2 regions of the Enterobacter pseudoroggenkampii genome follow, and region 1 is predicted to be linked to the other one. Evidence: predicted binding sites of a transcription regulator. Region 1 holds the regulator's gene; the other holds the start of a gene.
The links. Region 1 encodes PurR, which represses purine synthesis genes. Its sites were predicted from a motif close to CANGCAAACGTTTGCNTG; they were not measured.
Positions count from the first base shown of each region.

Region 1 (5,835 bases):
GGAGGCCTGCATGCGATAGCCCATCACCGCCAGCGCAACGGTGACCAGCATCACGCTGGTGGTGGTTAACAGCGGCGTCGCAATCAGCGCCGAGACCACCAGGCTTGCCAGGAAGCACAGACCCAACTGCAGGGTATTTTGCAGCGCGGCGGCGCGGCCTGTCGCCTGCGGGAACGGACGTAACGCTTGTGCCACCACGATCGGGTAAATCGCCCCGTTCGCCACGGCCATCACGCAGAAGGGGATCAAAATTTCAGCCAGGCCCGCGCCCGGAATAAACCCGACGGCCCAGGTGCCGATGACGCTCAGCGCATACAGCACCAGCAGCCATGGCAGCATCTGCTGACCTTCCCATTTTTGCAGCGCCGCGCGACAGCCGTACCCGCCCACCAGGAAGGCGATAGTCTGCGGAACATAGCTCAAACCGATGGCCGCCGGGCTGTAGCCCATATCGTGCAGAATGAACGGCGAGCCGGTAAGCCACGCGAAGAAGCTGGCCGAACAGGCGGCGTAAATCAGGACATTGCCGCGATACGCTTTGGCGCTCAGCAGGGAGGTGAAGGTAATCGGCTTCGCATCCGCATGCGCCTCTTTTTTATGCGCGGGCTTAAGGGCAAACGCCGGCAGCATCAGTACCAGCGTGATGGCAAACAGCGTGGCAAAAATGGCCTGCCAGTCAAAGTGCGCGAGGATCCAGCTGCCCAGCAGCGGAGCCAGGGCAGGGGAAAGACCCACCAGCGGCATAATGGTGGCGAAAATACGGTTTGTGCGGTTAGCCGGATAGTAGTCGGTCACCAGCGCCTGCCAGGTCACCGCCGCAGCACAGACGCCCACGGCCTGAATAAAGCGCAACACCAGCAGCCAGGTGGCATCGCGCACCCACAGCATCCCCAGGCAGCCCACGGCAAAAATGGCCAGACCCAGCAGCAGTACCGGTTTACGACCAAAGCGATCCGAGAGCGGTCCCCACAGGAGCTGCGCGAAAGCGAAACCGGCAAGGAACAGGCTCAGGCTGGCGCTGATGGCCGCCGCAGGGGTTTGCAGGTCTTCCTGCATCGCGGCAAACGCGGGCAGGTACATGTCGGTGGCCAAAAAGCCCAGCACGCTTAAGCCGCCGAGCCAGACTAAAAATCCTTTCCTGGGTTGCATTCTCTTATTCTCCTGAGGAGGCAGGTGTACGTTGGCGCAGAGTGTAGGGAGTGCAAAGCCGCTTGTGAAACGCTAATATTTGGCGGGTGCATTCAAATTTTTTGCAGGCAGAAAATGTGGTCAGATTATTCTCTTGAAGTGGTCGATGCTGTCGCGCGTAACGGCAGCTTTAGCGGTGCAGCGCAGGAGCTGCACCGCGTCCCTTCGGCCATCAGCTACACGGTGCGTCAGTTGGAGGAGTGGCTGGCGGTTCCGCTGTTTGAGCGGCGCCATCGTGATGTGGAATTAACGCCCGCAGGGGCGTGGTTTTTGAAGGAAGGGCGTTCTGTTATCAAAAAAATGCAGATCACCCGCGAACAGTGTCAGCAGATCGCTAACGGCTGGCGGGGGCATCTTTCCATCGCGGTGGATAACATCGTTAAGCCGGAACGTACCCGGCAGATGATCGTCGATTTCTATCGTCATTTTTCAGATGTCGAGCTGCGGGTCTCGCAGGAGGTGTTCAACGGCGTCTGGGATGCGCTGGCGGACGGCAGGGCAGAGATGGCAATCGGGGCCACGCAGGCGATCCCGGTCGGGGGACGTTACGCCTTTCGCGATATGGGGATGCTGAGCTGGAAGTGCGTGGTGGCAAGCGATCATCCGCTGGCGGCGATGGAGGGGCCGCTCAGCGATGATACGCTACGCAACTGGCCGTCGCTGGTGCTGGAGGATACCTCCCGTTCATTGCCTAAGCGTATCACCTGGCTTCTGGACAACCAGCGGCGGGTGGTGGCCCCTGACTGGGAATCGTCGGCGACGTGCCTCAGCGCCGGACTGTGCGTCGCGATGGTGCCCGTTCATTTCGCGCGTCCGCGCATCGATACCGGAGAGTGGGTTGAGCTGACGCTGGAGAATCCGTTCCCGGATGCGGCCTGCTGCCTGACCTGGCAGCAAAGTGATGTCTCGCCTGCGATGGCCTGGCTGCTGGATTATCTGGGAGACAGCGAAACGCTAAACCGGGAATGGTTACGGGAGCCAGCATAGCTGGCCCCGTAAAGCGATTAACGACGGTAGTCGCGGAACGGACCGTCCGCAACGGAACGGCGTTCGATAAGACGCGGGTGAACTTCAATGGACTGCGACTCTTCACGTTTGTTGACGATCCTGTCCATCAGCATATTGAAGGCCGTTTCGCCCAGCGAATCTTTCGGCTGGTGAATGGTGGTCAACGCTGGCGTGAAGAAACGCGCGTTACGCACGTTGTCATACCCGATCACGGAAATATCCTGCGGTACGCGCAGACCCAGCTCGTCGGCAGCGCAGAGCGCGCCCATAGCCATGATGTCACCCCCGCAGAAAACGGCGGTCGGACGGTGTGGCTGGGAGACGATCTGCTGCATTGCGCGGTAGCCCGACTCCGGCTCAAAGTCGCCCTGCACAATCCAGTTTTCCGGCACGTTGATCAGCGCTTCTTCCATCGCTTTCATAAAACCGGCCAGACGGCCCGCGCCGGTGTTGCGCTCCAGCGGACCGGGGATCACGCCAATCTCGCGGTGACCGCGTTCGATCAGATAACGACCGGCCATATAGCCGCCTTCAAAGGCATTATCGATAACGGAATCAGTGAAATCCGCGCGCGCTTCACCCCAGTCCATGACCACCATGGGAATATGGCGATACTCTTCGAGCATCGACAGCACGGATTCCGGGTACTCGGAACACATTACCAGCAGGCCATCAACGCGCTTTTGCGCCATCATCGACAGGTAGGCGCGCTGTTTTTCAATGCTGTTCCACGCGTTGCCCAGAATCAGGGTATAACCTTTCTGGAAGCAGTTTTTCTCAACCGCTTCAATGATCTCGGCAAAATAGGCCGCTTCACTGCTGGTGGCCAGCAATCCAATGGACTTGGTGTGATTAACCTTGAGGCTGCGCGCAACCGCACTTGGCGAATAGTGCAGCTCTTTGATCGCTGCCCAGACGGCGTTGCGCGTCTCTTCCGCCACAAAGCGGGTTTTGTTAATTACATGTGATACGGTTGTAGTGGAAACGTTTGCGCGTTTTGCTACGTCTTTAATTGTTGCCATTAAATGTCACTCCAGACCATATCCTAAACTCCTGAAAAACTTGAAGGTAAACGTTTGCCTTCTCTCACCCTTATCACGCAATCTTGAATTGCGGCACGCCGGGAAAACGACACGGGACGTCAGGAGGGGGTCAATGGCCGGTACGCTAATAAATTTAGCGTGGAATTTTGTCCTATCTTGATGAAAAGGGGAAGAGGTAAAGTGTTTATCAGCCTAAATCCAGGAAGATTTTTGACGTAAATTATGCAAAAATGAGCAGGCTCACTTTTCGTGGGGGGATTAAAAGGAGAAAAATTGATGAGTTCCGATCTGAAGTTTTCGCTGTTCACCACCGTTATTGTGCTGGCTCTGATTGTCGCGGCCGGTCTGACGGCTGCGCTGCACTGATTTACGTGGAGGGAGAGCCTTCTCCCTCCCGATCGACCCGATTGTTACTTCTCTGGCAAAAATCTTTTGCCATTTTGTTAACTTCTCATTTTTTGTGATTGATGTCATGCTTTCCGCTTCTTTGTTCTGTGTCACCACATGACACGGCATCCGGAGTTGACGCATGAAAATCAATTTTCCCCTGCTGGCCCTGGCGATTGGCGCTTTTGGGATTGGCACTACTGAATTCTCCCCGATGGGGTTACTGCCCGTCATCGCCCGCGGCGTGGATGTCTCGATCCCTGCGGCAGGGATGTTAATCAGCGCCTATGCTATCGGCGTGATGGTGGGGGCGCCGCTGATGACGCTTCTCCTTTCGCACCGCGCGCGCCGCAATGCGCTGATTTTCCTGATGGCGATTTTCACCCTGGGCAACGTGCTTTCGGCCATTGCGCCGGACTACACCACGCTGATGTTGTCGCGTATTCTGACCAGCCTTAACCACGGCGCGTTCTTCGGGCTGGGATCGGTCGTGGCTGCCAGCGTGGTGCCAAAACATAAGCAGGCCAGCGCCGTAGCCACCATGTTTATGGGGCTAACGATTGCCAACATTGGCGGGGTGCCTGCGGCAACCTGGTTGGGCGAGGTTATTGGCTGGCGGATGTCATTCCTGGCGACGGCTGGACTGGGCGTGGTCGCGATGGTGGCGCTGTTCTTCTCCCTGCCGAAAGGCAGCGCGGGTGAACGTCCTGACGTGCGCAGAGAGCTGTCGGTGCTGGTGCGCCCGCAGGTGCTCTCCGCGCTGCTCACCACCGTGCTGGGGGCAGGGGCGATGTTTACCCTCTACACCTATATTTCACCGGTATTGCATGACATCACCCACGCAACGCCTCTCTTTGTGACCGCGATGCTGGTACTGATTGGCGTGGGCTTCTCGATTGGCAACTATCTCGGTGGGAAATTTGCCGACCGTTCCGTAAGCGGCACGCTGAAGGGCTTCTTAACCCTGCTGATTGTCATCATGATTGCCATTCCGTGGCTGGCGCGTAATGAGTTTGGCGCCGCGATCGCGATGGTCGTCTGGGGAGCCGCCACCTTTGCCGTGGTGCCGCCGCTGCAGATGCGCGTGATGCGTGTTGCGCATGAAGCGCCGGGCCTCTCATCGTCGGTCAACATCGGCGCCTTCAACCTGGGCAATGCGCTCGGTGCGGCGGCCGGTGGGGTCGTGATTTCAGGGGGACTGGGGTACAGCTTTGTGCCGGTGATGGGGGCGATTATTGCCGCGCTCGGCCTGCTGCTGGTGATGATGTCGGGTCGTAAACAGCCTGAAGCAGCCTGCGCTGCGGAATAAACCAAAAACGCAGAAGGGCGAACCCTTCTGCGTGTCTCTTACGCGGCGAAGTTCTTCGCCACAAAGTCCCAGTTAACCAGTGCCCAGAAGTGCTCCAGGTAGTTCGGGCGCGCGTTGCGGTAATCAATGTAGTAAGCGTGTTCCCATACGTCCACGGTCATCAGCGGCTTAGCGCTGGTGGTCAGCGGAGTGCCTGCGTTAGAGGTGGACACGATAGCCAGTTTGCCATCCGCCTCTTTAACCAGCCACGTCCAGCCCGAACCGAAGTTCTTGATGGCTGCATCGGTAAATTTCGCTTTGAAATCCGCGAAGCTGCCAAAGGCGGCGTTGATAGCGGTAGCCAGTTCACCGGCAGGTTCGCCACCGGCGTTTGGCGCCAGGCAGTGCCAGTAGAAGGTGTGGTTCCACACCTGAGCCGCGTTGTTGAATACGCCACCCTCTGAGCTGCGGACGATCTCTTCCAGCGTTTTGCCTTCAAAATCGGTGCCCTTGATCAGATTGTTCAGGTTGGTGACGTACGTCTGGTGATGCTTGCCGTAATGATATTCCAGGGTTTCCGCAGAAATATGCGGTGCCAGGGCGTCTTTTGCATACGGTAGTGCAGGTAATTCGAACGACATTGCTTCTCTCCTTATTGTATTTTGCGTTGTCAAATAACCACACAGACAACAAGGACAGGATAGCAAATTGAAAGGGTATGCAAAAGAGGAACTTACCCTGCCACGGGTGTGGCAGGGCAGGGGTTAGCGAATGGTTTTCGGCGTCATCACGCGACGTGCGCCGACGTAATGGCGTACCCAGTAGTCTTCACTGAGAGAGGTGATCTGAATATCCTGGCCGCTACGCGGTGACTGGATGAATTTTCCGTTACCGACATAGACGCCGACGTGGTCAGCCGTG
Region 1 is NZ_JAPMLV010000001.1:1,101,113-1,106,947, forward strand. Features, by position in the region: gene punC (purine nucleoside transporter PunC) at 1-1,149, opposite strand, end outside; gene punR (DNA-binding transcriptional activator PunR) at 1,264-2,175, shown strand; gene purR (HTH-type transcriptional repressor PurR) at 2,193-3,218, opposite strand; gene cydH (cytochrome bd-I oxidase subunit CydH) at 3,516-3,605, shown strand; gene OTG14_RS05420 (MFS transporter) at 3,769-4,935, shown strand; gene sodB (superoxide dismutase [Fe]) at 4,974-5,555, opposite strand; gene OTG14_RS05430 (C40 family peptidase) at 5,679-5,835, opposite strand, start outside.

Region 2 (5,835 bases), 1.6 Mb from region 1:
GCGCTGGTTATCACCCCCTACCCTACGGCCCTGCCGCTGTTCTCGCCGCCGTTGATTCATGCCGTTGAGACATTGAACGCGCAGCAGCAAGAACATATTCGCGCCATGCTGGAATCATAGCGACGCGCGGGGAGCCACTTTAGGGCGAACAACGATGGCGGGCAAGGCGACCAGCGCCATCACCCAGAAGACGCCGTGCCCCAGATGCTGATAGAGGAACCCCGCAAACACCGTCATGATCGCGATACTGCCCCCCATCGCCACTGCCGAATAGACGGCCTGCAGACGAATCACGTCCCCGCCCTCGCGCGCTGCGATATAGCGCATCGCCGCCAGATGGCACACGGTAAAGGTGCCGCAGTGAAGAATTTGCGCCACAATCAGCCACGGCAGATCGGTCGTCCAGCCCATAATCCCCCAGCGCGCCACCCCACACACGGCGGAAAGCAGCAGCAGGTCACGCGCGCCAAAGCGACGGAACAGTTTTTTGCTCAGGGCAAAGATAATGACTTCGGCCACCACGCCCAGCGACCATAGATAGCCCACGGCGGAAGCGGAATACCCTGCCCCCTGCCAGTAGATAGCGCTGAAACCATAGTACGCCGCATGTGCCCCCTGAAGGAGGCACACGCACGCCAGAAAACGCCAGCTCTGCGCGACCAGGCTCCGCCATGCGGGCCAGCCGGCGCTCTCCTGATGGCGACTTTCCCCTTGCGGCATCACCGATGGTCGCAGCAGCATACCCAGCAGCATCGAGGCAATGCCGATGCTCAGCAGGGCAAGAATGGCGCGGTAATCGTAAAGGCTGACCAGTTTGCCCACCAGCGCCGAGCCAATCACAAAGGCGATAGAGCCCCACAGACGCACGCGACCGTAGTCCATGGTGATCTGCTTTTGCCAGGTGTTCGCCAGGGCATCCGTCAGCGGCACCAGCGGTGAGAAGAACAGGTTAAAGCCGACCATCACCACCATCAGCCAGGCAAACTGGTGGCTGACCCAGAAGCAGGCCACAAAGACCAGGGTCAGCAGAGCAAGAATGCGCACGGCCTTGATCAGTAAGGAGGGATCGCTGACGCGCGGGGCAATCAGCAGGCTGCCGAGGAAACGCGCCACCAGCCCGGCCCCCAGCAGGACGCCGATGGTCTCGGGCGTCAGGCCGATACCCTTGAGCCAGACGCTCCAGAAGGGCAGAAAAATACCGTAGCTAAAGAAATAGGTGAAATAACTGAGCGCCAGCCAGCGCGTGGAATGCAAGACCATGAATCCCTCCCGAAATCGAGGCCATAGTCTGGCGTTAAATCAAAGCCTGCGCAAGCAACTATTAACAAGTGAATAACACACATATTTAGCAGGGCCATAGCGGCCCTGCGAAACGGCTAGCGAACAAAGACCTGATTAATGCGTTTGGAAACCAGGAAGTAGGGGATCCAGATCGATGCGCCAACAATGGGGGAAAGCACATTGCGAATATCAGCCATATCCAGCCTAGCGTCGAATACCCAGGCAGGTATGCCCACCAAATAGAGCACATAGACAACGCCCATTAAGTAGTAGGGGATGATGATCTTACGGATACCCGACTTTCTTTTAAAGAAATACCAGCCTGCGGTCACGGTCAGAACCAAATCAATTATCACCACCGCGATACCCACCGCTCCAAACAGGTTAATTCCCCCTGACTGGAAAAAGTGGAACACCGCAGCAAAGTAATTCCATGCTCCAATGGGCGTCATGATGAGGTTAATCACCAGGCCCGCCGCTGGGAGATAAAGCAGACCGTTAATTTTCTTTTCATCTGCGCGCTCACACTGATTGCACAGCCCGGACTCTTTATTTGCCTCTTCTTGCTGACATGATATGCACTGCATAAATTTCCCTTGCCAAAGAAAAGAGACAATTTTACACGAAGTCATAATTTAACATCACGCCAATGCCTGATTTATGAAGAAAAGCTGAATGGAAGACTATGGATTTGTGTATTAATTTTAGATTGGGTCCCCTAAAAAATGAGCCAGCTATGAACACTCTACGTTATTTCGATTTCGGTCAGTCACGTCACCTGCTGCTGCTGATTGGCCGCATCGCGCTTGTCGTGTTGTTTATTATCTTTGGTTATCCAAAACTGACGGGATTTAGCGGCACCGTACAATACATGACCTCGCTGGGGACGCCGATGCCCATGCTGGCGGCCATTATTGCGGTGGTGATGGAAGTGCCTGCCGCTATCCTGATCGTACTGGGCTTTTTCACCCGTCCTCTCGCGGTACTGTTTGTGTTCTACACCCTCGGAACGGCGGTGATTGGGCATCACTACTGGGATATGACCGGTGATGCGGTCGTACCGAATATGATTAACTTCTACAAGAATATCAGTATTGCTGGCGCCTTTATTTTGCTGGCGATTGTTGGTCCCGGCGCGATTTCCCTTGACCGGCGTTAAGCCATAAAAAAAGGCCGCAAGCGCGGCCTTTTTTATTTCTGCAAAGCAGAGGAATTATGCGTATACCGGGAAGCGTGCGCAGATATCCAGAACTTTGCCTTTGACGCGCTCGATAACCGCTTCGTCATTGATGTTGTCCAGAACGTCACACATCCAGCCAGCCAGCTCTTTCACTTCTGCTTCTTTGAAGCCGCGGCGAGTCACGGCCGGAGAACCGATACGGATACCGGAGGTCACGAACGGGCTCTTCGGATCGTTTGGCACGCTGTTTTTGTTCACGGTGATGTTGGCGCGGCCCAGGGCAGCGTCAGCTTCTTTACCGGTCAGGTTCTTATCAACCAGATCCAGCAGGAACAGGTGGTTTTCAGTACCGCCGGATACCACTTTGTAGCCACGGTTCAGGAACACTTCCACCATCGCTTTGGCGTTCTTAGCAACCTGCTGCTGATAAACCTTGAACTCAGGCTCCATCGCTTCTTTCAGCGCGACCGCTTTTGCCGCGATAACGTGCATCAGTGGGCCGCCCTGCGCGCTTGGGAACACCGCGGAGTTCAGTTTTTTGTACAGCTCTTCGTCACCGCCTTTCGCCAGGATCAGGCCACCGCGTGGACCCGCCAGGGTTTTGTGGGTGGTGGTGGTCACAACGTGAGCGTGTGGAACCGGGTTCGGGTAAACGCCTGCGGCGATCAGACCCGCAACGTGCGCCATATCAACGAACAGGTAAGCACCGATGCTGTCTGCGATTTCACGCATTTTTGCCCAGTCAACGATACCGGAGTAAGCGGAGAAGCCACCGATGATCATCTTCGGCTTGTGCTCTTTAGCCTGCTTCGCCATGTCTTCGTAGTCAATTTTACCGGACTCATCGATACCGTAAGGGATGATGTTGTACAGTTTGCCGGAGAAGTTAACCGGGGAGCCGTGAGTCAGGTGGCCGCCCTGCGCCAGGTTCATACCCAGAACGGTATCGCCCGGCTGCAGCAGCGCGGTGTAAACCGCGAAGTTAGCCTGAGAGCCAGAGTGCGGCTGCACGTTCGCGTAGTCAGCGCCAAAGAGTTCTTTCGCACGGTCGATAGCCAGTTGCTCAACGATATCAACGTACTCGCAACCGCCGTAATAGCGTTTGCCAGGGTAACCTTCAGCATATTTGTTGGTCAGCTGAGAACCCTGCGCCTGCATGACGCGCGGGCTGGTGTAGTTTTCGGAGGCGATCAGTTCGATGTGCTCTTCCTGACGTACTTTTTCCTGCTCCATAGCCTGCCACAGTTCGGCATCATAATCGGCAATGTTCATTTCACGCTTTAACATCCGCATCTCCTGACTCAGCTAACAAGTAAATTTTGGCCTGAAAAGGCAGTCCTGTTGGACGACGGGCAACAGTATAACTGATTAGTTCTGTGATAACAGGTCTTGACAAACGATTTTACGCAAACGTTTTCCTACCCGCCACGCAAGGGTTTGAGGAATAAAGCTCTCGCCCTTTCCAGCGGATTTCTTTTCAGGTTTGTGATGCATATTTTTCATCTTGCAAAGAGCCATTTACAACGCAGGGGTATTTTTTATAAGATGCATTTAAAATACATCATTAAAGTGACATCAAAAGGACGCGCTCATGCTCGACGCTCAAACCATCGCTACCGTAAAAGCCACCATTCCCCTGCTGGTGCAAACCGGCCCTAAACTCACCGCTCATTTCTACGATCGCATGTTCACGCACAACCCGGAGCTCAAAGAGATTTTCAACATGAGCAACCAGCGTAACGGCGATCAGCGTGAAGCGCTGTTCAACGCCATCGCGGCCTACGCCAGCAATATTGAAAACCTGGCTGCACTGCTGCCCGCGGTGGAAAAAATCGCGCAGAAGCACACCAGCTTCCAGATCCAACCCGAGCAGTACAACATTGTGGGCGGCCACCTGCTGGCCACGCTGGACGAGATGTTCAGCCCGGGCCAGGAGGTGCTGGACGCGTGGGGTAAAGCCTACGGCGTGCTGGCAAACGTGTTTATCAACCGTGAAGCACAGATCTACAGTGAAAACGCCAGCAAGAACGGTGGCTGGGAAGGCACGCGGGCGTTCCGCATCGTCGAGAAAACCCCGCGCAGCGCATTGATTACCAGCTTTGAGTTTGAGCCGGTGGACGGACAGCCGGTGGCCGATTACCAGCCAGGGCAGTATCTGGGCGTGTGGCTGAAGCCAGAAGGCTTCCCGCATCAGGAGATCCGTCAGTATTCTCTTACCCGCAAGCCAAACGGCCAAGGCTACCGCATTGCGGTGAAGCGTGAGGACGGCGGTCAGGTTTCCAGCTGGCTGCACAACGAAGCGAACGTGGGCGACGTGGTCCATCTGGCCGCGCCGGCGGGCGACTTCTTTATGGCCGTTGAAGCAAACACCCCGGTTACGCTGATCTCTGCGGGCGTCGGCCAAACGCCAATGCTGGCGATGCTCGATACGCTGGCAAAATCACACCACGGTGCGCAGGTAAACTGGTTCCACGCTGCGGAAAACGGCGACGTGCACGCCTTTGCGGATGAGGTGAAAACGCTCGGGGCCTCCCTGCCGCGCTTTACCGCGCACACCTGGTATCGCCTGCCGACGGAGGCAGACCGCGCAGCTGCACGCTTTGACAGCGAAGGTCTGATGAATTTAAGCCAGATGGAAGGGGCGTTTAGCGCGCCGGACATGCAGTTCTACGTCTGTGGGCCGGTGGCGTTTATGCAGTATGCCGCGCAGCAGCTGGTGGGGCTGGGCGTGAACAAAGACAGCATTCATTACGAGTGCTTCGGCCCGCATAAGGTGCTGTAATGCAAAAAGCCCCTCGGTCGAGGGGCTTTTTTTTCGCCGGGTGGCGGCTGCGCCTTACCCGGCCAGGAAAATGTTTAAATCGCCGCGTCGTCTTCTTCGCCGGTACGGATACGGATCACGCGCGCCACGTCAAAGACGAAGATTTTACCGTCGCCAATTTTGCCCGTCTGCGCGGTGCGGATGATGGTATCCACGCAGGTATCGACGATATCGTCGCTGACCACGATTTCAATTTTTACTTTCGGCAGAAAGTCGACCATGTACTCTGCGCCACGGTAAAGCTCGGTGTGGCCCTTCTGACGACCAAAACCTTTCACTTCCGTCACGGTCATCCCGGTGATGCCAACTTCCGCCAGCGCTTCACGCACATCATCCAGTTTGAAAGGTTTAATAATCGCATCAATCTTTTTCATGGTGGGTCCTTAAACTCTTGCCTGTAAGCTGCCTCGTAATCGATTGCTCACAGTACCATACGGCATTACTCTTTAAAATCGTTTGCTTCCAGCTCGTGGCGCGACAGCAGCTTGTAGAACTCGGTGCGGTTGCGTCCGGCCATGCGCGCGGCGTGGGTCACATTGCCTTTGGTGATCTG
Region 2 is NZ_JAPMLV010000001.1:2,683,430-2,689,264, forward strand. Features, by position in the region: gene csiE (stationary phase inducible protein CsiE) at 1-120, shown strand, start outside; gene OTG14_RS13040 (3-phenylpropionate MFS transporter) at 115-1,260, opposite strand; gene OTG14_RS13045 (DUF2569 domain-containing protein) at 1,377-1,868, opposite strand; gene OTG14_RS13050 (DoxX family protein) at 2,018-2,440, shown strand; gene glyA (serine hydroxymethyltransferase) at 2,495-3,748, opposite strand; gene hmpA (NO-inducible flavohemoprotein) at 4,053-5,243, shown strand; gene glnB (nitrogen regulatory protein P-II) at 5,318-5,656, opposite strand; gene glrR (two-component system response regulator GlrR) at 5,722-5,835, opposite strand, start outside.
Region 2: the regulator PurR is predicted to act here: its motif matches at 3,865-3,882, upstream of glyA (serine hydroxymethyltransferase).